Regions from separate parts of the Bacillus sp. es.036 genome, predicted to be linked through region 1. Evidence: riboswitches for the same ligand, from Rfam matches in the RefSeq annotation. Region 1 holds a riboswitch; the other holds the start of a gene.

Region 1 (15,597 bases):
TAACAACGAAGCGCTGCTATGAGCAGCGCTTTTTAGATTGTTTTAAGCTCTTTTTCTTCCATTTTAAATCGTTTATTATTACGATCCATTAGTAAATTTCTGCAAACTGCCTGATGTGCAAAGTATTTAGCGCGCTAACGAGACGGCTTGTGGCTTCAAAGAGGTTGTCCTTTGATACAGTTGTAAGAGGTAATTTGAATCTTACAGCACCTTCATAGAGTGAAGGTGACAGCAATACATGAGCTTCTAGAAGTATATCCCTCAATTCTTGAAGGTTTAACGCTGGTTTAAAATCAAACCAGATGGAAGTAGAGTCACCTTTTTCTAAAATTGTTATTTGGTCTTTTAATGCATCTAATTTATTTAGTACTTGTTTTTTCCTTGCACGTAATTCCTCTTTCACCTCTTCAAAATGCTCATGAATTTCAACTGAATATAAAATGTTATGAACAATTTCAAGAAAAACGGGAGGAGGGGTCATGCTAAGTTGAATTTGAAGCGCCGATAAACGCTTTATAACATGCTCTGGTCCTAAAACCCACCCCATACTTAAACCGGGGGAAATACCAGTAATGTGTCCTACTTGTACAACGAGTTTTTGGTCGGTACCAAGTTCATAATATGAGCAGCTATCATTATCGTAAGACCCTGTAAGCAAAGACGTTTTCACTATTTCTAGTATTGGAATACCGATTTTTTCATATTGTGTTAATAATTTTTTTCTTTGTTGGATTGTTGATGATTGTGTTAGGGAAAAATGGTGCTCCATCATTGAATTTGCAATAATTAGTTTGATTCCTTCCCTTTGGAAATGATGATTTGTTAAAGGGCGATCAGCTGAATAGCGAATAACGTGAATGCCAGAAGCTAGAAATAAATTTAATTGGGAAGGGTTTATTGGTTCTTCGACGGCAATTACGTCACCAGGATTTAGAAAGCATTTCACTGATAAAAGTATCGCTTGTTCGAGACTAGAGGTCAGAACGATGTTTTCAGTAGATACTGATTGATTGATAAAGCGGTTAATCATATGTTTGGTTTGAAACATAGTTGAAGAAAATTGTTCTTTACTAGTAGTGTAAGCAGTTAAATCATAAGCATTTCGTGCAAGACATAAATCTGGTGCAACCTCTCCTGCGTTCAAGTTAATGAACGAGGGATCATTCATATAGTTAGAAGAATGGGTAAATAGTGTCGTATTTTCCGATAAATGCTGATTTCGAAGTTTATTCCACGTTGTAGAATGACTGGGAATGAAATCTGCTGCATCTGAACTGACTCGTGTCCCGCTTCCTTGCCTGGACGTAATGAGTCCGCTAGCCCTCAATTCAGCGTAAGCTGTCGTAACAGTGCTTCGATTGACACCTAGTTGGACGGCTAGATCGCGTTCAGCAGGAAGAGGATTCCCCGTTTGGAGAGAGCCATTTATAATGGAATCCTCATAGTAATCAACGATTTGTTTGTACAACGGTTTGCTGCTCTCTGGATTGAGTATAAATCTCGCCATTGTCCACCACCTCACTACTATTATAGAGAAAAATAGAGAAAATTGTATAAAATTTTCAAAAAATTAGAGTGGAGAAATTCACGATATACACAGGTTTTAAGCCGTTTGACGGATATTTTTGTAGAAAAAAACAAATTGGATGGTATACTTTTGGCTAAATTGGATGGTTACAGAAAGTTTTTTGAAATTTAAAATAAGTTTAATCATTCAGTTAATTGTTAATATTCAAACGATAATCGATGATGGTTTACATAAGTTGAGTGATATGACCTCCCTGTTATAGATCTCGCAATGGTTTCCCAATCGAAGAACTTCGTTTGAATTTATAACACAAAGGTCTACGTAAAGCTAGACCTTAACTGAATGGTACAAACAAATAGGGGGTAACACAATGAAGAAAAAGTTTTCGCTTTTGCTTTCGGTCATCTTGTTGTTAAGCCTTTTCCTTGCAGCGTGTTCCGGTAATTCGAACACTTCAAGCAACACAAACAGTGAAGGAGAAGCGACAAGCGGAGATAGCGATAGCTCAGAAGGATCAGCGGAACAGGTTCTAAACTTAACAGATACACAGGATATCCCGACTATGGACTCAACGCAGGCAACAGATACTGTTGCATTTAATGCAATGAACCAGGTATTTGAAGGTCTTTATCGTCTTGATAAAGATAACAAGCCTGTCCTAGGTATGGCAGCGGAAGAGCCAGAAGTTGAAGAAAAAGACGGCGAAACTGTTTATACATTTAAAATTCGTGAAGATGCGAATTGGTCTGATGGCACACCAGTGAAAGCAGACGATTTCGTATATGCATGGCACAAAATTATTCACCCAGATACGATGGGCGGATATGCATCAATGATGGGTGCTGCAGGTATTAAAAATGGTAATGAAATTATTACTGAAGGCGATCCACTATACGGTAAAGTAGAAGAACTTGGTGTGAAAGCAGTAGATGAGAAAACACTTGAAGTTGTGGTTACGCAACAAGTTCCTTATTTCTTTGATCTATTAACATTTGCATCATTCTATCCACAACCTTCGGAATTTGCTGAAGAGCAAGGCGAGAACTATTCACTTGAAGCAGATACAATGCTTTACAACGGTCCATTTACGCTAGCTGAATGGAATCACGGTGAAGGTTGGAAGCTTGCTAAAAATGATGGATACTGGGATGCTGACACAGTACAGTTGAAAGAAGCAAATTACAAAATTGTAAAAGACGAAGCAACTCGTGTTAATCTTTATGAGACTGGAAGCATTGATCGTGCTAGTCTTAGTGCAGATTTCGTTGATCAGTTTAAAGATCGCGAAGACTTTACAACAATCCTTGATACAACAATTTATTTCCTACGTATGAACCAGAAGAACGAAGCACTTGCTAACAATGATATTCGTAAAGCTCTTTATTTATCGTATGACCGTGATGGTCTAGTAAATGTACTACTAAACAACGGTTCAGTAGCAGCTCGTTACCTTGTACCAAAAGAATTCTTGTTCCTTAACGACGAAGATTTCCGTGCGCCAGCTCCAGACGGCTATCTTGCAGATCAAACTGCTGATGACGCTGCTGAGTACTGGAAGAAGGGGCTAGAAGCTCTAGGTACTGATAAAGTTGAACTTGAATTCCTTACAACGGATAGTGACCTTGCATCTAAAATCGCAGAGTATGCGAAAGATCAGTTTGAGTCTAAGTTAGACGGTCTTACAATCACAATTAACAAACAGCCTTGGAAGCAGTTCCTTGACCTTGAAGATGCTGGAGACTTTGATATCTCAACTGGTGGTTGGGGACCAGACTATCCAGATCCAATGACTTATATCTATATGTTTGAAACAGATGGCGCCTATAACCGCATGGATTACTCTAATGAAGAGTATGACAAGCTGGTTACTGATGCTAAAACTGAGACGGACGAGCAGAAGCGCTGGGAAATGATGCAAGAAGCAGAGCGCATTCTAATCGAAGAAGATACGGCGATCCTACCTACTTATCAGGGTGGCGGAGCGATTATCATGAAAGATTACGTGAAGAACTATCATATCCACAAGTTTGGTGCTGATTCTTCTCTTAAATGGGTAACGATCGAAAAGTAAAAGCTTCACTAGAAAAGCGCGAGCCATTAGGCTCGCGCTTTTCTTAAGGTTGAAGTGCTGTCTAACCAATCTGGAAGCTTTCGTTGATGAGAAAGCTGTTCATAGGCATAAGCGAGCTTAATTAGTTGCGGTTCGCTGAACGGCTTCCCAGTGAAGGTAATACCAAGAGGTTTTTTGTTTGAAGTAAAGCCACCAGGGACGGTTATAGACGGATAGCCTGCTTTTGCAGGAAGTGTTGAGCCGTAAGCTCCTACAAATAGCAATGCATCTAGTTTCTCGGTTTGCATGAGTTTGTCTAAACCATTTTCTTTTGCATTAGATAAATCCTGGAGGCGACTTTGCAAATATTGTGCTTCGGTTAAAGATCCGGTCGTTTCGTTTGCTTCGATTAAAAGGGATTGTCCGTACGGAAGAGCTAATGGGTTTTGATGATAGTAATTAATAATTGATTGAAGGTCACTTAAAGAAGATGTTGTGTTTTTTGCTAGATAGCTATTAACGCCGGATTTAAATTCATATCGTAAGACCTGGTAGTCTTGCTCAAGCATTTCTTGATCAGAACATAGTTGATCAACCTTTAAGATTGAGCAACCAATCTTCTTTAGGTCTTCGGTTGCTCTATTTAAAATCTCTTGTTCTTCAGCATGCATGGAATCATAATAGCCGTTCTGGACAATTCCAATTCTCAATTCTTCATATAAAACAGGGAGTAGATAAGGTGTATAATCTTGATAATTAGGTATGGTATTTGTTGCATGATCCAAAGGGTCTTCCCCTGATAAATGACTGAGTAGAATGGCTGCATCGGTAACATTTCGGGTCATTGGACCAGCGGTATCTTGTGAAAAAGAGATTGGAATGATTCCTGAACGACTAATTGCGCCAACTGTGGGCTTAAGGCCAACGCCAGCATTCGAACTTGATGGGCTTAGAATGGATCCATTTGTTTCTGTTCCAATCGCAGCTGTAGCAAAATGACAAGCTACTGCAACAGCTGACCCAGAACTGGATCCTCCAACATCAAGAGTACCTGGTCCATAAGGATTAAGTACTTGACCACCTCTTGAACTGTAGCCATTCGGCATTTTATCACTCATAAAGTTCGCCCATTCCGTCATATTGGTTTTGCCTAACATAACAGCTCCAGCGTGTCTCAGCTTTGTCACTAAAAAGGCGTCATCTTTCCCGTAGGAAGTAGCTAGAGCTTGTGAGCCGGCGCTTGTATGCATATGATCACCTGTATTGATATTGTCTTTAAGTAGAATTGGAATTCCGTGTAATGAGCTTCTTGCTCCTTTCATTTTGCGCTCTCGATCAAGTGAGTCTGCAATCATTAATGCATCCGGGTTAATTTCTAGAATGGCGTTAACTCTGTGATTATGATGTGCGATTTGATTAAGGTAAAATTGAACAAGCTGTTTTGAAGTAAACTTATGAGCAAGCATAGCCTGTTGGATATCGAGGATTGTGGACTTTTCTAACCAATCGATAGATAGCATTTTTAATTCCTCCTAGCGCTTTTTAAACCTATTTCGACAATAAATGGAAAAATCCCTTTTGGACATTCTATTCTTTCATGCTAATGATGGCTGAAAAAACAAAAAAACCGAACCAAGATAAGGTTCGGTTTTTGATCGTTAAGCAACTCTCGTTTGACGAGCAAACCAGGGTTTTAATTTTATGAAAAAGGCAACAAAAATACTAGCTACGATTGCACCTTTTAGTAGATTAAATGGTGTAATACCGGTTAATACAAGTGCCTGACGGGCAGAAGCAGACATTTCTTCAAAGCCCATAAACCATGTGTATGCCGGAAGAATAATTAAATAGTTCAACAATCCCATCATCGCTGACATTAGAATCGTTCCGAGCGTCAATCCCAGTGCTAATCCTTTCTGAGTTTGATTAAATTTACGGAAGATTAAAGAAGTTGGTACGATCAAGAAAACTCCAGCAATGAAGTTTGATATTTGGCCAATCGGTACACCGGTGAAGCTTCCCTGTATCCCAAAGTGAATGAAATTCTTAATCGCTTCTACAAGTATCCCTGCAACTGGCCCGTATAGTATGGCAACAAATAGCGCTGGAATTTCACTGAAATCGATTTGAAGAAAGACGGGAAATCCAGGCAGTGGGAAATCTAAAAGCATTAATAAATATGAGATACTGCTGAACATCGCAACTACAATCATGCGTTGCGTTTTTGAGACACTTTTCATTTTGACATTGCTCCCTTTTTTTCGAACCACCGAAAAAGGAGATGTGGTCCCAATGCACACAAAAAACCATGAGTATGGGGCTCATGGTTACGGCATGGGGAAATAAGCAAGCTTCTATTAAATTTCAAAGAAAGCTTACTACTCCACCATCTTCTCCCATCCAGACTATACTGTCGGCTCTGGAATCACACCAGATCCTGCCCAAAAAACAGGCTCGCGGGCTTGAGGAATTGCATATCCTTCACCGCCGGTCGGGAATTACACCCTGCCCCGAAGATAGTTCGTTATAATGATTACAGCTTTATTATACAGTGGAATGATGGATATCTCAATCATAACATCTTGAAACTAAGCTATTTTATGATAACGCTTTCAAAAAGTATTGAAAAAACTCTCTACCTTTTTAGATAGAGAGTTTCAAGAAAGCGTTCTTATTTTTTCTCAGCAAGCCAAGCAGCGACCATTTCAGCTTCTTCACCTTGAATCAAACCAGCGGGCATGCCGCCACCTTTACCATTCTTGATAATATCGAGAATTTCATCTTTCGAATATTTACCACCAACGGCTTCTAGTGCTGGTCCAGCACCGCCTCCCAGGTTCTCACCGTGGCAAGACGCGCAGTTTTGTGCAAATACTTTTTCGGCTTCTCCACCTCCAGCGGAATCGCCGCCTTCTTCACCGCCGCCTTCTTCGGCCTGTTCACCATGACTGGCTTCGTTTCCACCAGCGTGTTCTTCGGTTGTGGAAAGCCAGTATGTAAAGCCTACAACCATAACTAGGAACAAAATTATTGCAGTAATATAAGCGGATGATTTACCCATTCTGTTCACCTCCTGTATCCTCATCTTTATCATACTTTTCTAACATTCAATTATCAAATATATTTTGCTTATTTCTTCCTGAATTATGTATCTATGAGAACTAGTAAAAAAATCTTCTATTTCAATGTGCGAATTCATAGACATAGAGTGTGAAGTGAATGAAAGGGAGGAGATAAAATGAAAAGCAGCTCTCCAAGGCTGTTTGGTGATACAAGCAGTAGACAAATTCGTTTGATTTCTTTTTTTACAGTATCAGGACTTATTTTTTTGTTTATTGTAGCAGGTGTGATTTCATCGTCAGAAACGAAATACCAGCTCTCCTCTTCTATGCTACATGATTGGATCACAAGCTTTTCAACAGAAGCGATGGTATATGGAATGGGGACTGAGAATCATTATTTAACTCAGGTATTACCTGAAGAGAGTGAGCCGCCAGCATTTTCTCTAGTCATGTTTCAATTTATTACGAGCGTTAAGCCAGGCGATATCAGGAGTCTTCTAGGGGGGGAACTCCCTGGTTTTGCGTTATATGATGCTAAAATCCACGTTGCTGGGGAGGGAACGAATTTTACCAACCTTCCCGTCGAATCCGCTCCACCTTTGGATGATTTACTTAAAGAAAGAGAGGTACCTACGGAGAAATTAGAAATTCAAGATTCAAAAGATCAGGTTACACCGCCGCTTCAAACAACGAATGGGAAGAAAGTGGCCTTTATTTATCATTCACATAGCTATGAGTCTTACTTGCCGTTATTAGGTCTTGAAGGGGAAAAAAATGCTGATTTAGCGAACGATGGGAAAACCAACATTACGCTAGTTGGAAAATTGTTAGGTGAAGAACTAGAGGATCGGGGGATAGGCGCACAAGTTGACGATTCAAACATGGGAGCCCTATTAAATGAAAAGGGCCTTGAGCATGGAAGTGCTTATGATGTATCGAGAACGATCGTACAGTCTGCGGTAGCAAGCAATGATGATTTTAACTTATTCATTGATATTCATCGTGATTCATTAAGAGCGAAGGATACAACGGTTACAATTAACAATGAGGAATACGCTCGAACAGTTTTTGTTATTGGAGAAGAAAATCCCAATTACGAGAAGAATCTCGCGCTTGCAAAAGAATTACATGCTGCGCTAAAAGCAGAATTTCCAGGGCTAAGCAGGGGGGTAATTAGTAAAAAAGGAAAAGGAGTAGATGGCATTTATAATCAAGACTTATCTCCTAATGCTATGTTGATTGAAATGGGTGGAGTGGACAATAACCTTGAGCAACTTAGTCGAACGGTTAAAGCCATTGCAGATGTCATTAGCGAACATTACTGGGGAACGGAGAAAGTAAATAAGTAAAAAAGTGAAGCGCTGTGTCAGTTCACAGCGCTTCTATAAGGCTTCTTTCTTAATAGTTAATAAGCTAGTAGCAATACCAACTGCAAAAATAGTAACAGCAGAATAGAGCGAAGCATTTAATCCAATGGTTTTGGATCCAATAAGGATGACAAGACCATCTATTAGAAAGATGATGATTCCAACATTTAACGTAACGATGCGGGAGATAAATTGAGCGAGCAAATCTGTTCCACCTGTACTTGTCTCGTATTTCAACATAATTCCAATCCCTGTACCTACGAAAAAGCCTCCTAATATGGAACTGATCAGAATAGGAAAAGAAAAGGCGTATCGAAGGGGAGAAAGAAGATCAATAAAAAAAGAAGATAGTAATAATCCATGGAGGCTATTATAAAAGTAAGGGCGAAAGTAGAGGAACGCAATAATATAAAGAGGAATACTTAAACAAATGATGGTAAGACCGGTTTGATAACCCCATATGTATTTTACAATTAAGCCGATTCCAATCATTCCACCATCAATAAGGTGGTTGGGAACTAGAAAGGCATTGATACCTGAGCCAACTAAGATACTTCCTATAACAACAGCAACTATTTTTTTATACATAAGAGGTTCACCTGCTTGTTCATAGTTGTATCAAGTTTATGTAAAAGGATTTCATTTCATTACGATCACATGAAATAACGATTGTTTATATTGAATTGATAACGAAGAGGGTTGAGAAATTACATGGATGAAGTCATTTCCTTATGTGACATTTATTTCATTTTTAAGAAAGGGAGTAAGATTAGAAGAAGGTGTGGACTGGATAAGGCGCCTGTTTTATTGAAAAAACAAAGGGAGAAAAGCTTACACGTTTAAAAAATGGAGTATATGGAACGTAGTACATTAGAATGAGAACTTGTTATGATTCGTTGATAGGGCAGGCCATTAGCCTGTCTTATTTTCATTTTTCCACCTATAAAAGTAATATTTTTACAATTAATTCCTTTCAAAAAGATTATACCATGACGTTCCGTAAGATGTTATTGGGAAATTGAATCTCTAAAAACAGCGAATAAACTCACGTTTTCCTACATATTTCCCAATACAAATCCTTAAAATACTGTGATAATCTACAAATGTACCAAAAATTCTAATTATTCCGAAATGGAGGAAAAGAAATGAAAAAAGGAATTGCTGTTGTTCTAGCAACTGGCTTAGCATTTGGATCTGCCCTTCCTTCTGCTTCAGCCGCTTCTACTAAAGATTTAAATGCGGAGCAGAAACAAGCTCTTGAAAAAATGGAGATCGTGAAACAAGATTGGGAAAAAGAGCGTAAGGTACCATCATTTTTATCTGGTAATCTATCCGAAAAAAGCGTGAAAACAGAAAAGGCAGTGAAATCATACCTTAAGTCGAATGAATCTCTTTTTAAAGTAAAGACACAAGATCTAAAGCTAGTAAATGAAACAACCGATGAATTAGGGATGACACACTATGAGTACGTTCAAACAGTTAAGGGTGTTGAAATCGACAGCGCAAAATTCATCGTACATACGGATGAAAACGGCGAAGTAACAGCAGTGAATGGTAACCTTCATCCAGAAGCTGCTCAGAATTATAAAGGAAGTTCAGAAGCAAAGCTTTCAGAAAAAGATGCAGTTAAAAAAGCATGGGAACATATTGATGTAAAACCTCAAAACGTCGTTACAGATGAGCCGAGCTTTGTTCGAAAGTCCGATGTCTCTGATATGGTAGAGAAAAGTGAACAGGTCGTTTATGAGAAAGATAACGAATATTATCTTACTTATAAAGTGCAGCTTCAGTTCATTGATCCGTATCCAGCAAACTGGCAGGTCTATGTTGACGCTCGGGATGGCTCGGTTGTAGATGCTTATAATGCAGTTGCTGACGGTGCAGAAACAGGATATGGGTATGGCATTCTCGGAAACTATAAGTCTCTCAATACTTACTACTCAAATGGCACGTATTATCTTTATGACACAACAAAGCCAATGAGCGGCGTTATTGAAACGAGAACGGCTAATAATGGAACGTCACTTCCGGGAAGCTATGCGGTAGATAGTAACAATGCGTTTACCTCTAGCTCTCAAGGTGCTGAAGTTGATGCCCATTATAATGCCGGAGTCGTGTATGACTATTATAAGAATACTCATAATCGCAATAGCTTTAATAATAATGGAGCAACAATTCGATCAACCGTACATTATGGCTCGAATTATAACAACGCCTTCTGGAATGGTTCACAAATGGTATATGGCGATGGTGATGGGTCAGTTTTCGCACCACTGTCAGGAGCCCTTGATGTTGTCGCACACGAAATTACTCATGCGGTGACTGAAAGAACTGCAGGTCTTCGATATCAAAATCAATCAGGGGCACTTAACGAATCAATGTCGGATGTTTTTGGTTATTTCGTTGAACCTGGAGATTTCCTTATGGGTGAAGATGTCTACACACCTAACAAGTCAGGGGATGCGCTAAGAAGCTTATCAAATCCAGAAGCATATGGACAACCGTCACATATGGATGACTACTATTATACTTCCTCAGATAATGGTGGTGTGCATACAAATAGTGGGATTCCAAATAAAGCAGCTTATTTAACGATTCAAAGTATCGGGAAAACAAAAGCCGAGAAAATTTACTACCGCGCATTAAGTCTTTATATGACACCTACAACGAACTTTAGTGCAGCACGTTCGGCGTTACTTCAAGCGACTACTGATCTTTATGGAACAGGTTCGACATATAATTCAGTCGCAAACGCATGGAATCAAGTTGGCGTCAATTAAACGATTGAAAGAAGAGTTCAAGCAGAACTCTTCTTTTTTTTTGCTTTGTTCTAAAGGAAAGAGGGTAGGGGAAGGAGGATGAATGATCGAATGATGGAAATAGTAAGAAGGAAAAAGAAGAGAGTGTTGTAGGGGGAAAAACTATTGTTGCTTAATAAGTGATTGAGTTATTTCCCAATTTTGTTTGATAATGGTTATAATGAAAGCAGATTAAGGATCGGAGGCGCAAAATGGAACATTTAGATATGCATCACATATTTGAACTCGGACTTATTCTTACGATGATTGCGGCTGGTATTACGGCTATTGCAAAAAAACTAAAGCAACCATATCCCATTGCCCTCGTCATCATTGGAACATTAATTGGATTATTTAACATTCCGGTACTTGAGCCGCTTAAAATGTTTATTACTGAGGGAGACGTTTTTAATTTCGTTATTTTAACGATTTTCCTTCCAGCGCTTCTAGGCGAGGCCGCTTTGAAATTACCTTTTGAGCATTTAAATCAAAACAAAAAGCCGATCCTCGCTCTGGCTTTTGGGGGAACCTTTCTTTCTTTTCTAGTGATTGGGTTTTCTACCCATTTTCTACTAGGGTTATCAATTCCAGTAGCATTTGTATTTGCGGCATTAATGAGTGCGACTGATCCTGTTAGTGTATTATCGATTTTTAAAAGTATGGGGGTAAATCACAAGCTTTCAACAGTTATAGAAGGAGAAAGTTTGTTTAATGATGGGCTTGCGGTTGTACTGTTTAAAATATCTGCTTTTTCTCTTCTAGCCTATCTCGATATGGGCTGGGGAGGACTAACGAGCGGTGCTTTTGAATTTGTAAAAGTTGTAGCGGGTGGATTACTGGTCGGTGGTGGTTTAGGCTATGCCATTTCCATCCTTACGAAGTACTTTGATGACTATCCACTTGAAATTATTTTTAGTATCCTTCTTTTCTACGGTTCTTATTTAACTGCAGAAAGCATTCATGTTTCCGGTGTTATTGCCGTCGTTGTAGCAGCATTAACGTTTGGTAACTTTGGCTCAAGAGTAGGTATGAGTCCAACTACCCGATTAAATATTAATAACTTTTGGGACGTAGCTGCATTGCTAGCGAATTCAATTGTGTTTCTCATGGTTGGTCTAGAGATTACACGTATCAACTTTTCTGATCAGTGGGGAACAATTGGTCTTGCGCTCCTAATCGTGCTTATTGGAAGAAGTATTGCGGTTTATGGCAGTACGCTATTCGTCAAAGGCCTTCCATGGTCATGGAGACATGTTCTTAACTGGGGAGGTTTAAAAGGTTCTTTATCGATAGCTCTTGTTCTTAGCTTACCAGGCGATTTTGACGGACGAGATACGGTGTTAATTCTTACCTTCAGTATTGTTTTATTCTCTTTAGTGATACAAGGATTAACCATTAAGCCACTCATTAGTTATTTTGGTCTAAGAGCAAAGCACAGCGGTTCAAAAGAGTATGAACATATCGTTGCTAATTTGCATCGTTATGAAGCGGGAGTAGCAGAGATTAAGAAAGTAAAGACGCAGCTTTTCGTACCTGAACCAGTTTATTCTGAATTGCTAAATCGTTACCAGGATGAAATTGATAAAAGTCACCGAGAACTTGAGGTCTTGTTAAAGGAGTATCCGGAGCTTAAGAAAAGTCAGCTCATAACGTTAAGAAAGCACTCACTTTACGCTCAGTATGATAAGATCAACCAACTAGAACAAGAAGAAATCATTTCGGGAGAAATAGCTGGAAAGTATAAAGAGCTATTGAATAATGGTCTTGCTGAATTTGAAGAAGAGGAAGTTGTGAAAGATTCAAAAAGAACACATTAAGCTGTTACATTTGTAGCAGCTTTTTCTTATGAAGTGCATATCCTATTATTAAGCTGGACAAAGCAAGCGTAATAATGAGAAGATTTCGTTTATTATTGATTGTACGGGGTATGGTTTACAGTAAGTAAAGCAATAAGGTATAGTGTAAAAAGTCATTTTCAACCACATGAAATAAACTCACAAGGAGGACTTTTGAGAGAAAATGCCTTATCTTCAGACCGATCGTCTGACCATCATTCCTTTCTCTTTTGATTTGATCAAAGCAATGACAAATAAGAAGGAACTAGAAAAGCTTTTGCATGTCGAAGTACCGGAAGAATTTAATAACGTTCAGTTTGAACAATTTTTACCTTTTCATCTAACTGATGGCACTATTTCAAGCCATAGATGGGAAGGAATATTAATTCATACTTCAGATGAAAAAGTCATTGGTACGATGGGATATAACAATTTAGAAGCGACAAACAATCTTGAAGTTGGGTATCATTTAATTCCTGACTATCGCAATAAAGGATACGCCATTGAAATGGCTAGTGCTCTCGTTAGCTGGGCTTTTCCAGATAAGGAAAGTAATGAGGGTAAAGAAGAGATGAACAACGTGATGGACCGCATTGGTTTATCTAAATTAACAGTAGAACCGCATCTCCTAAAAAACAAAATTGATGAAGAAAAGTTTATAAAAGAAAATGAATATATGTAAAACCCTGCCGATGCAGGGTTTTTTTTGTAGTTGATAAAAAATCTGCCCACCCTATTCTAAAATTTCCTCTTCACTCAGCAGACTCAGGTGTTAATGGATCAACTAATCAGGGTAATTACATTATGAAATGACGTGAAATATCAAACAATATCAAAACTATCACATATTTGCGAAATCACCGTCACCTCTCGTTAAAATAAGACTATAAACAAATCAAAGGGGAGAAAGGGTGACCGATTCATGGGTTACTATGATAATAATGAAACAAGAATGAAACAAACAAAAAGTGGAAGGAACTGGTTTCTTTCAAGTACGTTTGGCGCCATTGTAGGAGCATCCATCATGCTTGTTGCTGCGCCTTATGTCTCTAACACAGACCAGCCATCAACGAATCAAGACGCGGTAACAGCTAGCGGAAATGTAGAAACCTCGAATGTGGCATATAACGTGTCCTCAGATATTACTTCAGCTGTACAAAAGGCACAGGATGCAGTAGTTAGTATAACAAGCTATCAGAGCGGTGGTTTTTCTTTAGAAGATCCTTCGGGTCAATCAGGTCAAGCAGCATCGTCTGGGTCTGGAGTGATTTATAAGAATGAAGGTGGTAAGGCCTATGTTGTGACAAATAATCACGTAGTCGAAGGCGCCTCTTCGGTAGAAGTAACGTTAAGTAATGAAAAAAAGGCTGAAGCAAAGGTACTTGGAACAGATGCATTAATGGATTTAGCTGTTTTAGAAATTTATGCAAAAGATGTCGAGGCCGTCGCAGAACTTGGTTCCTCATCAAATCTTCAAACTGGAGAACCAGCCATTGCAGTCGGTAATCCATTAGGTTTCCTCGAAGGGTCTGTAACACAGGGAATTATTAGTAACCCAAGTCGTACCATTCCCGTGGATCTTGACCAAAATGGACAGCCTGATTACGAAGCAGATGTGATTCAAACGGATGCCTCAATTAATCCCGGCAATAGCGGTGGTGCATTAATTAATATAAAAGGGCAGTTGATCGGGATTAACTCTTCAAAAATTGCCGAAGAAACAGTAGAAGGTATTGGATTTGCGATTCCAATTGAGGATGCACAGCCAATCATTGAGCAGCTTGAAATGACTGGGGAAGTGAAACGTCCCGTAATGGGTGTAACGCCTGCTTCATTAGCAGAAGTGCCAACGCAATATTGGACTGGCACGCTTAATCTTCCGGAAGATGTAGAAAGTGGAGTCGTATTAATGGGAATTGCACCTAACTCACCTGCTTCGGAAGCGGGTTTAAAAGAAGGGGACGTAGTTATTAAGCTGGATGATACAGAAGTAAAAGATTCAGCTTCTCTACGGAAGTATTTATACTCGAATAAAGAAGTTGGGGACAAAATGGAAGTAACGTTCTATCGTGATGGACAACAGCAAACCGTAACAATGACATTAGCGAATCAAAATGGATTGTAAACGAAAAACCCTCTGGATTATGCATCCAGGGGGTTTTGGTTGTTAACTTGCTGTTTTGTATCAGTCAATCTTGTAAGAAGATAAAAAACTGGCGTGTCTAAAAGAGCCAGAGCCATTTTAATGACAAATTGAGAGAGAACCATCACCCATAGGTTAGGAACAGTCCCTGCAAAGGCAATTGTAATGAAAATCGTTGTATCTAAAAGCTGAGAAGTAAATGTACTTACATTATTACGTAGCCATTTATGCCTGTCAGAAGTTCGCTTCTTTAACAGAGAAAAGACGTAGACATCAACGTGTTGAGACACGAGGTACGCAGCAAGACTTGCTAGAACAAACCGGTAGTTTTGACCTAGTAATATTTCATAAGCAGCCTGGGTATCGGCTGCGAATGGTGCTACTGGAAGAAGCATACCAAGGTAGATCATGATACTTGCGAAAATCTGAGCGATAAAGCCGTACTGAACCGTTCGTTTCGCTTCTTCTTTACCGTATTTTTCGTGAATAATATCTGTGAAAAGAAACGAAAAGGCATACATCACAACGGCCGCTGGGATGACAAAGCTTCCGATCATCACCACTTTTCCTGCTAGGACGTTTGCGATCACTATCGAGGTCGCAAACAGAACATTAAACAGGACAAGATTTCGGTCGATGAATTGATTTTTCATTTTATTGCGTTGCTTTCTCACGAATGGCTGTCGTTTTAAGTTCGATACCGCCACGTGCTGATTGATAAACCGTAATGGTTACTTTTAAAGGGTCAATTGCGTATACAACATCGTCTGCAATACGTGCAGCGAGCGTCTCGCAGAAGCTTCCTTCGTCACGA
Region 2 (15,597 bases), on a different contig from region 1:
AGATCAGATATATAATCAAGAAAGCGAAGACCATCGCCATCCCGAAGAACGTTGTAAATTCAAATAAGTTACTAACAGGCGCATGCCCTGCTGCAATCCATCTTGTAATAAAATAGCTCAGTTGAAAAAGAAAACCAACCGTTGAAAGAATAAATCCCCACATTCCCCATTTTTTCGCATGAGATTCCTCATCTGACTTTCGCCATTTCCTCCCGAATAGAGAAATAGCAAAAACGATACTCGCTGCAAAGTAGATAAAGAAAGCGACATAAAGCAAGTTACTGCTTAATTGAGCCATCTTATCTTGCCTCCCTTCGTGGTGCTAACAATCTATTTCTTTTGTTCTGCCTGGTCTATCGGCATTTGAAGTCCAGTTTGAGTCGAGATACTTTCGAGTTCACGCTTTAAACCATACCAGTTTTTATTTGTATGAGAAGATAACCAGATGTCTTTATCTGTTCTTCGTACCCAAATTCGACGATGATTCCAGTACATTCCTTGAATGACACCAATCATAAAGATTGCACCACCGATAGCAAGAATCCATAAAGTGTTATCTTTTCTTACAACAAGGCCGGACACATTTTTTGTATCTACGTTTTGAAATGACATTTTGTAGTCATTTTCCCCAAGCGGTTCTAAGTTCTGCTTAATCGCAACAAAAGCAACTTCCCCATCTGGATGCTCAGGAGAAACCATATTCAAGATAAACGCAGGATTATTTGGAACTTTCGATTTAGTCGTTGGTTCCCCTTTATCATTAAACTCGAAATCCGGAAAATAATCCATCACTTCAACGCGATACCCATTATCAAGATCATATGATTTATCAGGATTATATAAATTAATTGTAAGATCTCCAACAGATTCATCAGTGTCTTTATTATCCATTGTAAATGACATCGTTTGTAGTTCATTCAACTTATAATCTACTTGATAAATCGCATAACCATCAAACTTAAGCGGTTTATTTACTTGAATAGGATGCTCCTTCACTTTCTCGAGTTCAGGATCAGTTCCCGCGACTCTTTCACCAACTTGCTTATATAAAACAGCGTCAGTTTGATAGTTTTTCGCAACCGCTGCTTGTCCCGATTCTTCAATCGCATTTTTGAATTTTTCATCGTTATTGTCATACGTTTCTAATATAAATCCGTCGCTTTGTAAATAATAAGCTTCTTCGGTACCTTTTATTTTTTCTGTTTCACCTTCTCTTAACCAGAGAACTTCATCAACATACATTCCTGGAAAAAAGCGAAGCATGCCACCGATCAGAAATAGTATAAGTCCAATATGATTCACATATGGTCCCCATCTTGAAAAACGATTTTTCTCGGCGAATAGGTGACCTTCTTCTTCTTTTACTTTATACCTCTTCTTTTCTAAAGCTTCTTTAATGCCCTGCAAGTCTGGCGTATTTTCATTGACTTCTGTTACACCAAAGTATTTCTGACGTTTCATAAAGCTCTCATGGCGAATAACACGCTGTTTTTTTAGGGAGCGATATAACGGAACAAAGCGATCAAGACTGGCAACGATTAAAGATAGTCCAAGTGCTGCAATTAAGAGCATGTACCACCAGGAACCGTATAAATTATGAAAACCTAGGTCATAATAGAGTTGACCAAGTACGCCATATTGTTCTTTGTAGTAAACTGTCGGATCTGACAGCGGCGGTATGTACATTTCTTGAGGGAAAATTGTGCCTATTGCGGAAGCGACAAGTAGTAAAATAATGATCCAAATTCCTACCTTAACGGATGAAAAGAAATTCCAGATCTTATCAATAATCGTTGTTTTATACGTTTGTGACCTCCGTGCACTTCCTTCATATCTCATATTAAGTAGTTGCTTAGAATCTAAATCACCTTTAAGCGGTTTACCACATACTTCGCATATCTCAGTTCCATAAGGGTTCACATGTCCGCATTCACAGGTGATGTTTTTGTTGCTCATTGGAACACCCCATTACGGTTGGATTCGCTTCATATAACGATCAATAACTTCCTCTGAAAGACTAGCTTCCGTTTTTTGAATAACCTTTCCATCCTTATCAATTAAAAAGGTAACTGGAATTGGGCCCACTCCATAGTGATTTGTTACATCATTGCTTTTATCAAGCAATACTGGAAAACTAAGATTATACCGATCAGCAAAGCTTTCTGCTGTTAATTTAGGCTCTGAAACATTCACTGCTAATATTTCGACACCTTTTTCCTTGTATTCTTTATACTTCTTGTCCATAGCAGGCATTTCATCTTTACAAGGCTCACAATAAGTTGCCCAGAAATTCAGAAAGACCCCTTTTCCTCTGTAGTCCTCAAGCTCAACTTCATTTCCTTCTAAATCAGTTAATATAAAGTTAGGTGCTTGATCTCCGGCCTGTACGATTCCGCTTTCATTTGCAAAAAAGTTTGTATAGAACGTATAGCCGACTGCTATAAAGACGATAGCCAATATAACAGTCCGCACGATCAGCCGGTTTTTCTTTTTCATCGAACCAACTCCAATCAAACAAAGCAATACTACTCTCACTATAACGTGTCATTAAGACGGAACCTTATCGTTTTTTTGAATTTTGTGTGACAGCTTGGTTTCGCAGCTGTTTTACTTCATAAGGTTTTAGTTCACGATAATCTCCAGGATTCATTCCAGTTAGTTCCAAAAATCCGTAACGTTCTCTTTTTAACTTTTGGACAGGATAACCCAAAGTTTCGAACATACGACGGACTTGACGGTTTTTTCCTTCATGAATTGTTAATTCTACAATCGACTTTTCTTTTTGCTTATCGACTGATAATATTCTTGCGCGTGCTTTAGCGGTTTTGCCATCTTCTAGCTGTACGCCTCTCTCAAGCTTTTGAATGGTTTCTTTATTCATTAAGCCTTTCACTTTTGCCACATACACTTTGTCTACGTGATAGCTTGGGTGCATAAGCTTATTCGCAAAATCCCCATCATTTGTTAGGAGTAAAGCACCTGACGTGTCGTAATCAAGTCTTCCAACAGGAAAAATACGTTCTTCGATTTCATGAAAATAATCGGTAACCGCTTTTCTTCCTTTATCATCATCTATTGTTGATATGACGCCTGTTGGTTTATAAAACAAAAAATAAACAGGTTCTTCGCGTTCTACCTGAATCCCGTTCACTTCGATTTTACAGCGTTCAGATACCTTTGTCCCGAGTTCAGTAACGACTTTGCCGTTTACTTTCACTCTACCTTCTTCAATCAATGTTTCTGCTTTTCGTCTGGAAGTTACACCAGCCTGAGCAATTACTTTTTGCAAACGTTCCATTAAATTCACCTCACTAAAACATCATACTCTTGTCACAGTCAAACCTCAAGCACAGATTCATTCTATCATTTATTATGCTCAAACAAGAATTTTCCAAACCTTCTGTTAGCATTAAAAAAAGCCATGCGAGATGGCTTTTACCCAAAGACGAGAGTAACAAACAAAATCGCTGCGGCAATTCCGACAAGATCTGCTAGTAAGCCTACCTTTAGGGCATTCCCCATGCGCTTAATCCCGATCGCTCCAAAATAGACCGTAATGACATAGAGGGTTGTATCGGTACTACCCTGCATTGTAGAAGCTAATCTTCCTATGAACGAATCTGGCCCATAAGTGCTAATAATATCCGTTGTCATCGCAAGCGCACCTGTCCCAGATATTGGACGTACAAGCGCTAACGGCACTATTTCTGTTGGCACTCCAATTGCTTCTAAAGGAACTTTTAACAAACTACTTAGAAAAGCCATAGCTCCTGAAGCTCGAAACACTGAAATGGCAACCATCATACCAACAAGATAAGGGACGATCGAGACAGCGATAGAAAGTCCTTCTTTCCCACCTTCTACAAACGTTTCATAGGTAGGTACTCTTTTCCAAGTTCCATACGCTAATATAAACCCAATCATCAGAGGGATGATCCAAATCGACATATTCACGTCGAACCCCCCCCTTTACTTCTCCTATAAAAATAACGATCGATGAGTATCGCTCCAATTGTTGAGCATGCCGTTGCTGCAATAGTTGTACCTATTATTTCAGTTGGCGAAACAGAACCATATTTCATCCGGATCGCGATCACGGTAGTTGGGATTAGCGTTAAGCTCGATGTATTAAGAGCAAGCAACGTGACCATTGATCTTGTCGCGTTGTCTTTCATGTCGTTAAGCTTTTTAAGTTCTTCCATAGCTTTTATCCCCATCGGTGTAGCCGCATTACCGAGGCCAAACATGTTTGCCATCATATTGGAAAGAATATAGCCCATAGCTGGGTGATCTGGTGGTACCTCAGGAAATAGTTTTCTAGCAATTGGTTTAAACCCTTTCCCTAATAGATCAAGTAAACCAGATTTCTGAGCAATTCTCATTAAACCAAGCCAAAAAATAAGAACACTTAACAACCCAATACAAACCGCTACGGCTTCTTCTGCTCCTGTAAAAATGGCTTTATTAACTTCTTCCATCGTTCCATTAATAAGGGCATAAAGGATGCCAATCAGGAATAAGCCGGCCCAGATGAGATTAACCATTGAGATCACGACCTGTATCGAATGAAAAAAGCTCTTTTAGAAAACCCCAGAATCCTTTGTTTTCTTCCTTATCTCCCTCGTACATAATCGGTGCTTTGATAATTGTTTCACCATTTAATTTCACATAATACATACCGACTGGCTCAGACGATCCAAGTTCATCCCATTTATTTTTATCCGGTGGATCTACGAGTTGGATGGTTGATTCAACCTGATTCCTCTCATCTTCTGCTAACGGATAAGAAAGATCTCTACTTAACGTAACGTTATCCTTGTATGGTTCTTTCTTCACGTCCTTTAGCTTACCTTTAGGCTCAAGAAGGGTTAGTTCATAGTTCGCATATCCCCAATTAAACATGGAAATGTGATCATTCCAATCGTCTGGAGCGTCTAACGTTACAGCAATAAGCGTCATGTCATCTCGCTCTGCAGTTGAAACGAGCGTTCTTTTTGCTCGTTTTGTGTAACCAGTTTTTCCACCCGTGGAATCCGAATATAAACTTGTTAAAAGCTTATTCTTATTACGCCATACATAATCCCACTCTTCCATTTCGTTGGGAGCCTTATGTACTTTTGTTCCTGAAATAATTCCATACGTCTCGTTATTCATGGCATACTGAGTTAGCAAGGCCATATCATAGGCTGTTGAAAGATGGTTTTCATGATCATCCAAACCATGCGGATTCATAAATATCGTCTTCGACATCCCGATCTCTTCTGCCTTTTGATTCATTAACGTTACAAAACCTTCTAAACTGCCACCAACCTCCTCAGCTATCGCGACCGCGGCATCGTTTCCCGAGCGCAACATTAAACCGTACACTAAGTTTTCAAGCGTTATTTTTTCTCCTTCTTTTAAGTATAAAGAGGAGCCTTCCGTCCCAGCAGCATTATGGCTCACTGTTACTTTCTCATTCATTTTGCCTGATTCAATCGCAAGAACTGCAGTCATAATTTTTGTGATGCTAGCTATTCTTCGTTGGGAATACGCGTCTTTTTCATAAAGGACCCTTCCTGTTTCTTGTTCAATTAGTATCGCGCTTCTTGCTGAAACGCCAATCCCATTCGCAAAAGCCTCTCCTGGAATCATTAGAAACAGCAGAGCTGCAATTAATATTAAGACGCCAATTTTTGTCTTCAACGAGTTCATCATGACATCCACGTCCCTTAGGCTCTATATTTGTACAAGTCTATGAGCATGAATCGTGGGATATGTCTATCAATCCTCGTTTACGTTTGAAAATACAACTCGATAATCTGTGACATCTTTTAACGCCTTTTCTTCAATTGGAATGCGGACTTTCAATAACAAAATCCCGTTTAAAAGTGTAAACACAATCGCAGTAATATAAGAGGAAAAAATAAGTGGGAGTGAAATGATTTCGAGGGCCACAATCATATAATTTGGATGTTTTATATAACGGTAGGGTCCTTTTTTGACAACGTTAGCATCTGGCAGAACAATAATTTTCGTGTTCCAAAACCGTCCAAGGCTTTTGATTGTCCAAAAACGAAGAAATTGTGCCAGAACAAATATCCCTAACATGATTGTCCAAATGATCGACAATGAAAAGCCACGTAATATGGTTTCAATGCCGACAGCAAGAAGAAAACTGATATGCAGCATCACGATATACTTATAGTGGTTCTGGCCTATTTCTTTTGCTCCTCGCTCCTTCATCCACCTCTCATTACTCTTCGCAAGCATTAATTCACCTAAACGCTGAATAACTAGAATACTAAAAATCCCCGCAAACAGAAGACTCATTTATGCCCCTCCTTTTTCCCATTTTAATAACAATAGCTCTGAACAAAACCCGGGTCCAAGTGCAGCCATAAGTCCAATATCTTCTTCCTTACAACCGTTTTGTAGAATTTGATCCAATACGTATACAACCGTTACAGAACTCATATTGCCATAATTTCTTAATACATCTCGCGAAACAGATGTCATGTCACGACTGAACCCAAGTGCTTCCTCGTAAGCTGTCAACACTTTTGTCCCCCCAGGATGAGCAATAAAATAATTAATTTCTTCGGTAGTTTTCTTCTCTGAGCTAAGAAATTGTAAAACATTTGGTTCAAGCCAACTTGCAACAATTGATGGAATCGATTTCGAAAAAACAACATGCAAGCCTTCATTGCTTACTTCCCAGCCCATTACGTCTTCCGAATTCTTCATTAGTGTTGAGCGTGTCGCTACTACTTTTGGCAGACTGCTCATGTTGGACCGTTTCTTAATTGGTGACTTTTCTCCAATCATTAAAACGGAAGAGGTTCCGTCTGCAAACAATGCCGTACCTATAAGATTACTTTTGGAATAATCCCCGTGCTGAAAAGTTAAGCTACACAACTCTACATTTATGACAAGAACAGTCTGCTCCGGGTGAGCAAGACAGTAATCACTAGCTCTTGCTATGCCTGCAGCTCCTCCCGCACAACCAAGACCCCAAATCGGAATACGTTTTGTATGAAGGGAAAATGGAAGAACATTCATAAGTCTTGCCTCTATACTTGGAGTTGAAATTCCCGTTGTTGATACAAAAAAGATCGCATCTACATCTTCACAACTCACAGCTTCTTTTAGATAAACGGGATTCTGAAGACAATCCTCTACTGCTTTTTTTGCATATTCGACAGCAAGCGTAATGTATTTTTCGTTTTTTTCTTCGAAGGTTGGTCCGCTACTGTACCACTCTAGCGGCATCGCAAAATATCTTGTATCAATTTCTGCACTTTGAAAAACAGGAAGCAGGCGTTCAATGTCTTTAAAATGTTGACCAAACTGTTTTTTTGCAAATGAGGCAGCTTCCGTTTGTTCGAGGCAATGAGGGGGTAAACATTTCCCGATTGATAGGATCATTGGCTTTTACTCCTTTTACCTTTTCAACTAGTTTCCGAAATCCTCCTGCTTTTTATACAAGAAGTTCTAGCGGAGCGGGATTAGTTCTCTTGTATCATTGCTTATCAAAACGAAAAAAGATGTCTCAATCTCGAGACATCTTTTCATTATTAAAAGTCGTAGACTTATTTTTCTTAATTTCAGCTAAACTCGCGTAAAGTTGCGATAAATCCGACTTATCCAGCAGGCGAAAAAACTCTTCTTCAGTATTGATATAGAGACGTTTTCTCCCTGGATAAAACGAAAGGAAATTTAGAGCAACAGCCTCCTGTAAGGGTAGATCATAACCCCATATCCCTTTAGCCTTTGCCGTTTCTCCAAAAATAGCAGGATACAAGACATGGAATCTTTTTTCATTTCCATCCTGAACATAGGTTACGGTAGAGCGAACAAATGAATCCTCAGGAGAATTGGAACGCTCTTTCTTTAGGTGTTCATAGGTGACATCAACGACTTTCATCGATTATCCTCCTTCACCAATTACGCAAGTTTATTCTGGAATTTCCTGAAACTTCTCAAAAAACAGGTCTGCTTCTTCCTCTTCCTTATCTTCGCTACCATCTGGAAGTGGCGGGAGATCTTTAATTGAGCTTAATCCAAAATGAAAAAGAAACTCTCGTGTTGTTCCATAAAGAATCGCTCTGCCGGCTTTTTCCGCTCGCCCTGCTTCTTTAATGAGTAATTTACTCATCAAAGTTTGAAGAGGCTTATCCGTTTTTACGCCTCGAATCTCTTCAATTTCAACCCTCGTAATCGGTTGTTTATAAGCGATGATTGCAAGCGTTTCAAGAGCAGCTTGCGAAAGCGTATGATTACCAGGTGTGTCGACCAGCTTCTCGATATAAGACGCGTTTTTAGCATTTGTCGTTAGCTGATAGCCCCCACCGATGAAGCTAATCTTAAAACCACGATCTTTATCATCATATTCTTGTTGCAGGTCTTTTAGTGCATCTAGAAGGGTGTCCTCTTCCAATGAAGTAGTTTCACAAAGAGATTTGACAGTAATCCCTTCGTCACCTACTACAAATAGAAGACTTTCAATGATGCTCTTTATTTCTTCATTCGTCACACTGATGCCTTCCCTTCTCGTTCAAAAATCATGATTTCACCAAAGTTTTGATCTTGTTCACATGCTACATCTCTCGTTTTCATTAGTTCAAGAACAGCGAGAAACGTTACAATCATATGGCCGCGATCCGCTTCACTAAAGAGCTCACTAAAGCGTCTCTTAGCGCCTCCTTGCAACTGATGACGGATATCATTCATCCGATCTTCAATTGGAATTTCTTCACTCTGAACTGTGGTCCGCTTTGGTTTTTTATCCTTTACTCGCCTCGTCATCTTTTGAAATGCTGCAAGCATATCGTATAAAGTAACATCCCCAATTGATGTTTGATCGTCTTCTTGGGTGTATTCACTTATATCAGCAGGTGGTCGTGCATAGAGCAAACTTCGACTAGACTCTTTTTTCTTCAGATCATTTGCTGCTTCTTTAAACCTTCTGTATTCAACAAGACGTTGAACAAGTTCATCACGAGGGTCATCCTCAAAGTCCGGGTCCTGTTCCAATATTGCTTCTTCTTTTTGCGGAAGAAGCATTTTGCTTTTAATCGCAAGTAACGTTGCTGCCATGACAAGATATTCACTCGCTATATCAAGTTCTAACTCTTGCATGGTGTGTACAAATGTTAAATATTGATCCGTAATTTGCGAGACCGGTATGTCATAAATGTCAACTTCGTACTTATTTATAAGGTGCAGTAGTAAATCCAGCGGACCTTCAAATGCATCTACTTTTACATTATATTGCATCATTTTCCATCTTCCTTTATTCATGTCCATCGAGTATACCGATTATATCATATTTCAACTATACAACAGATGACGGATCTCTTTAAATGTGATTGATAAAGCGATGCACTTTCGATGCCTCACGCTCATGTGCTACACTACAAAAGAAACGGAGGAATCAGTATGTATCCAGAAGCTTATATTGAATATCTGGCTCATTTCCACGGTCTTCGTGACTATTTTGAGTGTCATGAGATTCTTGAAGAACATTGGAAGGAAGATCCTCGAGAAAGTCGTAAGCTTCATTGGGTAGGCCTTATCCAAATTGCTGTTGGACTCTACCATCATCGACGTGGTAACTTCACTGGTGCCAAAAGAATGATTACGAATGCGAAGCGCATTGTATTAAATGAAAGAGAAGAACTTAAGAGTTTAGCTATCAATGTTGATGAGCTTTCTGAAAATCTCGCTTCCGAACTTCAACGAATCAACGAAGCTTTGCCATATAACAGCTTTGAAATTCCGCTTACAAATAATGCTCTTATCACCATGTGTCAAAATAGATGTCTTGAACTCGGTTGTATTTATGGCAGCAAAAGTGATCTTGCTAACATTGAACTGATTGATCGTCACACAAGAAGAGATCGATCAGATATTATCCAAGAAAGAAAGCAACAACAACAATTAAAACAGCAGAAAAGGAACGGCTAAGCCGTTCCTTTTCTGCTTATAATCAATCGTTTACTTCATATTCTCTTCTAGGTGACACCGTTCGAAAAAAGTTCCTGTATATTCATTTCCTTTAATACATATTTCATCACTGAGCATCTCACGGAGTGCTTCGACCATTTGTTTGCCAATCCCTTGATGACGATGAGAAGGATTTACGCTAATGTCTTTTAATTCGACTTCGTTCTCGCTAACCCACTCAATTCCAAGCAATCCAATGATATCTTCTTCTTTCCAAAGAAAAAGCTGCAGTGAATCCATTTCTTCATAGTCTTTGATTGATTGTTGCAGTTTTTTAATATCTTTTTCATTTGGCATAAAACTCAATAATCCCATGGCTATTTTCTCATGAGCTTTTTTATAACGAATTAGCATGATTATCCCTCATTAAAGTAATTCTTGGCTCTCCGTTTTGTAACATATTCGAACTTAGATGGGAATGTTCTTCTCATCTAACGAAAGAGCGCAGTGAGCATGATCATTTCCATCACGCACAAACGAATCCACTAATATTCTTGATGACTTCCGAGTATTCCACAAGTTTTATCTACCCTTCTCCGCATACCATACTCATCATAGCCAAAAATGAACAGATAATCAACCTTCAAATGATTTTGATAAATTCGCCATTTCAATTGCTGCAGTTGCTGCATCCCAGCCTTTATTTCCAGCTTTTGTACCAGCCCGTTCAACAGCTTGTTCAATCGTATTTGTTGTTAATACGCCAAAAATAACTGGAACGCCAGTCTGCATTGTTAAATTCGCTACGCCTTTAGACACTTCTCCACATACATAATCAAAATGAGGTGTTGCTCCACGAATAACGGTTCCAAGGGTAATAATCGCATCATATTTACCTAAATCCACCATTTTTTTTGCGGCAAAAGGAATCTCAAACGCCCCAGGCACCCAGGCTACATCAATGTTATCTTCTGACAGGCCGTGGCGTTTCAGTGCGTCTTCAGCACCTCCAAGTAGTTTACTTGTTATAAATTCATTAAATCTTCCTACTACTATACCCACTTTTAATCCAGATCCAACCAAATTTCCTTCAAATGTTTGTCCCATCTTAAATAACCTCCTATAGTTTCGTTACTTTATTAGAAATGTAGCATATGTCCTAGCTTACTGTGTTTGGTTTTCAGGTAGCGTTCGTTCTCTTTTCTTGAAGGCATTTGAAGCGCTACTCGTGACGCTACTTCAAGACCATAACCGGTTAACCCCGCTATTTTTCTAGGGTTGTTTGTTAACAAGTTCATTTTTGAAACACCAAGATCACGCAATATCTGAGCGCCAATCCCATAGTCTCTTAAATCCGGTTTAAATCCAAGCTTTTCATTTGCTTCAACGGTATCGTAACCCTCTTCTTGAAGCTTATAAGCTTTCATCTTATTTAGAAGTCCAATCCCTCTTCCTTCTTGACGCATGTAGAGAAGCACGCCGTGCCCTTCTTCTTCTATTTGTGCCAAAGCTGCATGAAGCTGTGGACCGCAATCACAGCGGAAAGATCCAAAGACGTCACCTGTTAAGCATTCAGAATGAACGCGAACAAGCGTCGGTTGATCAGGAATAACCTCTCCCTTTATTAGTGCTACATGCTCTTTCTGATCAATAATGTTTGAATATCCGACAGCTCGAAAAGATCCAAATTCAGTAGGAAGTTCGATTTCTACTTCCTTTTGAACAAGCACATCTTTACGATTTCGATACTGAATTAAATCCTTAATTGTAATCATCTTCAAATCGAATTCTTCAGAGATCTCTTTTAAATCCGGGACTCGTGCCATCTCCCCGTCTTCTTTCATAATTTCACAGATAACACCAGCAGGGGCTGAACCTGATAGTCGAGCTAAATCAACTGCTGCTTCTGTATGTCCCGCTCTTCTAAGTACTCCCCCATCCTTAGCAATTAAAGGGAAAATATGACCTGGTCGGTTAAAATCAGCGGGTTTTGCATCCGGGTTGATGAGATATTGAATTGTTGTGGCTCTTTCTGCTGCTGAAATGCCAGTGGTTGTACTTTTGTGGTCTACGCTAACGGTAAAGGCCGTGCCGTGAGAATCAGTATTATGGTCAACCATAGGACTTAATTTCAGTTGATTCGCGCGTTGTTCAGTAATCGGCGTACAAACAAGCCCTCTCCCTTTAGTGATCATAAAATTAATCGTCTCTGGCGTTACCTTATCAGCTAACGCAATAAAATCTCCCTCGTTCTCTCTGTCTTCGTCATCACAGACAATAACGACCCGGCCTTGCATTAAATCGTAAATGGCTTCTTCAATTGTGTGGAACATGACTTAACCTCCTGTTACATCACTTATTTAAACCCATGGTCTTCAAAAAACTGGCTTCCTAGTGAAGCTGTGGGTTCTGGCTTCGTTCCGCTTCTTTGTTCTAGATATCTCATAATATACTTCCCAAGCATATCGCATTCAATGTTTACTGTATCTCCCACTCTTTTCTTACCAAGCACCGTTTCTTCGACAGTATGAGGAATAAGTGAAATTGTAAGAGAGTGTTCCCCGATCCCAAAAACAGTAAGACTTGTGCCATCTACCGAAACGGATCCCTTTTCTACAAAGTAAATTAACAGATTCCGAGGAATGGAGATATCATAGTAAATCGCGTTATCAATTTGCTCGACCCGTGTAATTTCCCCGACACCGTCAACATGACCAGAAACAAAGTGACCTCCAAAACGTCCGTTTGCGGACATAGCCCGTTCAAGATTCACTGAAGAATTCGGCGCTAGTTGACGCAGGCTACTAGAACGAAATGTTTCAGGCATAATATCGACAGAAAAAGAAGCATCTGTAAACGATGTAACCGTCAAGCAAACACCATTTATCGAAATACTATCTCCTAGATGAACGTCCGATAATACTTTCGATGCAGCGATCTGCATCACGATTGACTCTCCAGCTTGCTGCACACTTTCCACTCTGCCAATCTCTTCTACGATACCTGTAAACATTATGAAGTCCCCCTTGCTGAGATAATACGAATATCTTGTCCAATGCGTTCAACGCTTTCAATCGATAAATCGACCGCTTCGCTCATGAATTCAAATCCTTTAGCTCCAAATGCTGTTGGAGATTCTTTTCCACCAATGAGCTTAGGCGCGATGTATGTAATCACCTGCTGAAAAGTACGAGCTTCCAAAAAACTACCGTGCACTTCAGATCCGCCTTCCACAAAAATGGAAGTAATTTCTCGCACCGCAAGGAGAGCTAATACATCTTCAATAGGAAGTGCTGAATTAGCTACTTCTAGCACCTGAACATGTGCGGGAAATGCTCGATCACTCTTTAGCACAGCCTGTGTGGTTGTTATAATCCAAGTTTCCGCTTTCTGATCATTTATCACTTTTGCATCAGAAGGAATCCTCAGATTACGATCAAGGATAATTCTGATCGGAGAAAGACCTTCTCCATATCGAGTCGTAAGGGACGGATCGTCTGAAAGAACCGTTCCAATTCCTACTAAAATAGCGTCATGCTGATGACGGAAAGCATGTACATCTTTCCGAGCTTCTTCTCCTGTTATCCATTTGCTATCACCAGTATGTGAAGCAATTTTCCCATCTAACGTTGCCGCAGCTTTTAAAGTGACGTATGGCCGTTTATGAGAGATATAATGGAAGAACATCCGATTCAATTTAAGTGCTTCTTCCTCTAATAGTCCAATCGTTACCTTTATCCCTGCAGCTTGTAACTTGGACACGCCTTGACCAGCTACGAGTGGATTCGGATCCTGACTAGCCACATAAACTTCGCTAACTCCTGCATGAATAAGAGCATCCGAACAAGGAGGCGTGCGACCATGATGACTACACGGCTCAAGCGTGACATAAGCCGTGCTACCCTCAGCTTCACTCCCAGCCATTTTCAGAGCCTGTATTTCTGCATGACCTTCTCCAGCTTTCAAATGGGCGCCCATCCCTACGATTCGTCCATTCTTTACAAGTAAACAACCAACGGAAGGATTTGGACGTGTTTGACCAATTGTACTTTTAGCCATTTCAATAGCAGTGTTCATAAAATCCTTATGATTCATTGTGTTTGCTCCATTTCTACTCTCCTTAGTGGTTACGAAAGAGAATAAAAAAACTCCCATAACGGTGTTATGGGAGTCAAAATTATATGCCAAATAAGCCTTTTGAATCTACGATTCAAAAGGAGATTAGTCATAAGTTTCCTTCTCCCATCCAGACTATACTGTCGGTTCTGGTTTCACACCAGATCCACCGTTTGCTTACGCAACCGGGTCACGGACTTAGCTAGCTTTAGCTAGACATCACCGCCGGTTGGGACTTTCACCCGACCCCGAAGGAAAGTATTTAGTTTTGATGCGTCTGAACTATTCTTCGTCCCAGACCTTAACTTCTTTCATCACATCGCCTTGCTTAATACGAAGAACCGTATCCATTCCTTCTGTTACCTGACCAAAAACAGTGTGAACACCGTCAAGGTGAGGCTGAGGTTCATGAACAAGGAAAAACTGGCTTCCACCTGTATTTTTACCTGCATGAGCCATAGACAATGAACCAGCTACGTGCTTATGAGGGTTTCCTTCTGTTTCACAATCGATCGAATAGCCTGGTCCGCCCATTCCAGATCCTGTTGGGTCTCCCCCCTGTGCTACGAAACCTGGGATAACACGGTGAAAGTTTACACCATTGTAAAAACCTTCGTTAGCAAGCTTTTCAAAGTTAGCAACGGTATTCGGTGCTGCTTCCGGGTAAAACTCAATTTCAATTGTTTCTCCATTATCAAATGCAATTGTTCCTTTTTTCATAAATAAATCCTCCTGCACTAACAATTTTCTTCAAAGCTCTTTCATTATAGCACATACTTAAGCTGTTCCCTATCATTTCTACTATTACAAAGTTATTTTGAAATAATCGCTTGTTTTAATGGAAGGTCATGACGAATTAAATCCTCAAAAGATTCTCTCTTCACGACAAGTTGTGCTTCTCCATTTTCTACAAAAACCACCGCTGGTCGAGGTAGTCTGTTATAGTTATTTGCCATAGAATACCCGTACGCCCCCGTTGAAAATACAGCCATCGTATCTCCTGCTATGGCGCGCTGTAATGTGCAATCCCAGATTAACATGTCACCTGACTCACAACATTTTCCTGCAACTGAATAAACATGTTCTTTCGGCTCATTCATGCGATTTGCAATCGTTGCTTCATACTTTGCTTGATAAAGGGCCGGTCGCAGATTATCCGTCATTCCTCCATCTACTGCAAGATAATGACGAAGTTCTGGCACTTTCTTGTGTGATCCTACTGTATATAACGTCAAGCCAGCTTCTCCAACGAGTGAACGTCCTGGCTCAATCCAAATTTCTGGGATTCTCATTTCATTACCTAACTGAGCTCTTACAGCATTAACCATTGCCTCGATATAGTCTCCAACTGGGAGTGGATGATCTTCTTCAGTATACCGAATTCCAAACCCTCCACCTAGGTTCAGAACTTCTGGCTCATACCCATAGAGTTCAAACCACGTAGCAAGATAACGATAGATTTTCTCAATAGCCATTACAAAACCATTCGTTTCAAAGATTTGAGAACCAATGTGACAATGAAGACCAAGAAGGTGAATAGCTTTCATGCTTGTT

The links. Region 1 has a riboswitch for FMN ahead of ATG70_RS21895 (ECF transporter S component). Riboswitches for the same ligand answer to the same signal wherever they lie in the genome.
Region 2: linked by a shared signal. The riboswitch ahead of ribD (bifunctional diaminohydroxyphosphoribosylaminopyrimidine deaminase/5-amino-6-(5-phosphoribosylamino)uracil reductase RibD) and the one ahead of ATG70_RS21895 (ECF transporter S component) in region 1 are both predicted to bind FMN.

What each region holds. Positions count from the first base shown of each region.
Region 1 covers NZ_PDIZ01000003.1:590,128-605,724, forward strand. Annotated here, with positions in the region: gene ATG70_RS21875 (YuzL family protein) at 1-3, shown strand, start outside; gene ATG70_RS21880 (aminotransferase-like domain-containing protein) at 89-1,507, opposite strand; gene ATG70_RS21885 (peptide ABC transporter substrate-binding protein) at 1,899-3,599, shown strand; gene ATG70_RS21890 (amidase family protein) at 3,626-5,098, opposite strand; gene ATG70_RS21895 (ECF transporter S component) at 5,237-5,818, opposite strand; FMN riboswitch at 5,963-6,100, opposite strand; gene ATG70_RS21900 (c-type cytochrome) at 6,250-6,639, opposite strand; gene spoIIP (stage II sporulation protein P) at 6,817-7,989, shown strand; gene ATG70_RS21910 (YitT family protein) at 8,023-8,595, opposite strand; gene ATG70_RS21915 (M4 family metallopeptidase) at 9,153-10,787, shown strand; gene ATG70_RS21920 (cation:proton antiporter) at 11,018-12,622, shown strand; gene ATG70_RS21925 (GNAT family N-acetyltransferase) at 12,825-13,322, shown strand; gene ATG70_RS21930 (S1C family serine protease) at 13,563-14,765, shown strand; gene ATG70_RS21935 (queuosine precursor transporter) at 14,783-15,436, opposite strand; gene queF (preQ(1) synthase) at 15,438-15,597, opposite strand, start outside.
Region 2 covers NZ_PDIZ01000001.1:1,798,192-1,813,788, forward strand. Annotated here, with positions in the region: gene ccsB (c-type cytochrome biogenesis protein CcsB) at 1-298, opposite strand, end outside; gene resB (cytochrome c biogenesis protein ResB) at 331-1,956, opposite strand; gene resA (thiol-disulfide oxidoreductase ResA) at 1,969-2,496, opposite strand; gene ATG70_RS09205 (pseudouridine synthase) at 2,561-3,298, opposite strand; gene ATG70_RS09210 (spore maturation protein) at 3,436-3,948, opposite strand; gene ATG70_RS09215 (nucleoside recognition domain-containing protein) at 3,951-4,544, opposite strand; gene ATG70_RS09220 (D-alanyl-D-alanine carboxypeptidase family protein) at 4,537-5,697, opposite strand; gene ATG70_RS09225 (isoprenylcysteine carboxyl methyltransferase family protein) at 5,764-6,312, opposite strand; gene ATG70_RS09230 (type III polyketide synthase) at 6,313-7,407, opposite strand; gene ATG70_RS09235 (hypothetical protein) at 7,532-7,906, opposite strand; gene scpB (SMC-Scp complex subunit ScpB) at 7,937-8,515, opposite strand; gene ATG70_RS09245 (segregation/condensation protein A) at 8,512-9,258, opposite strand; gene ATG70_RS09250 (DUF309 domain-containing protein) at 9,421-9,948, shown strand; gene ATG70_RS09255 (GNAT family N-acetyltransferase) at 9,979-10,341, opposite strand; gene ribH (6,7-dimethyl-8-ribityllumazine synthase) at 10,564-11,034, opposite strand; gene ATG70_RS09265 (bifunctional 3,4-dihydroxy-2-butanone-4-phosphate synthase/GTP cyclohydrolase II) at 11,067-12,260, opposite strand; gene ribE (riboflavin synthase) at 12,284-12,940, opposite strand; gene ribD (bifunctional diaminohydroxyphosphoribosylaminopyrimidine deaminase/5-amino-6-(5-phosphoribosylamino)uracil reductase RibD) at 12,940-14,022, opposite strand; FMN riboswitch at 14,158-14,303, opposite strand; gene ATG70_RS09280 (peptidylprolyl isomerase) at 14,326-14,763, opposite strand; gene lysA (diaminopimelate decarboxylase) at 14,856-15,597, opposite strand, start outside.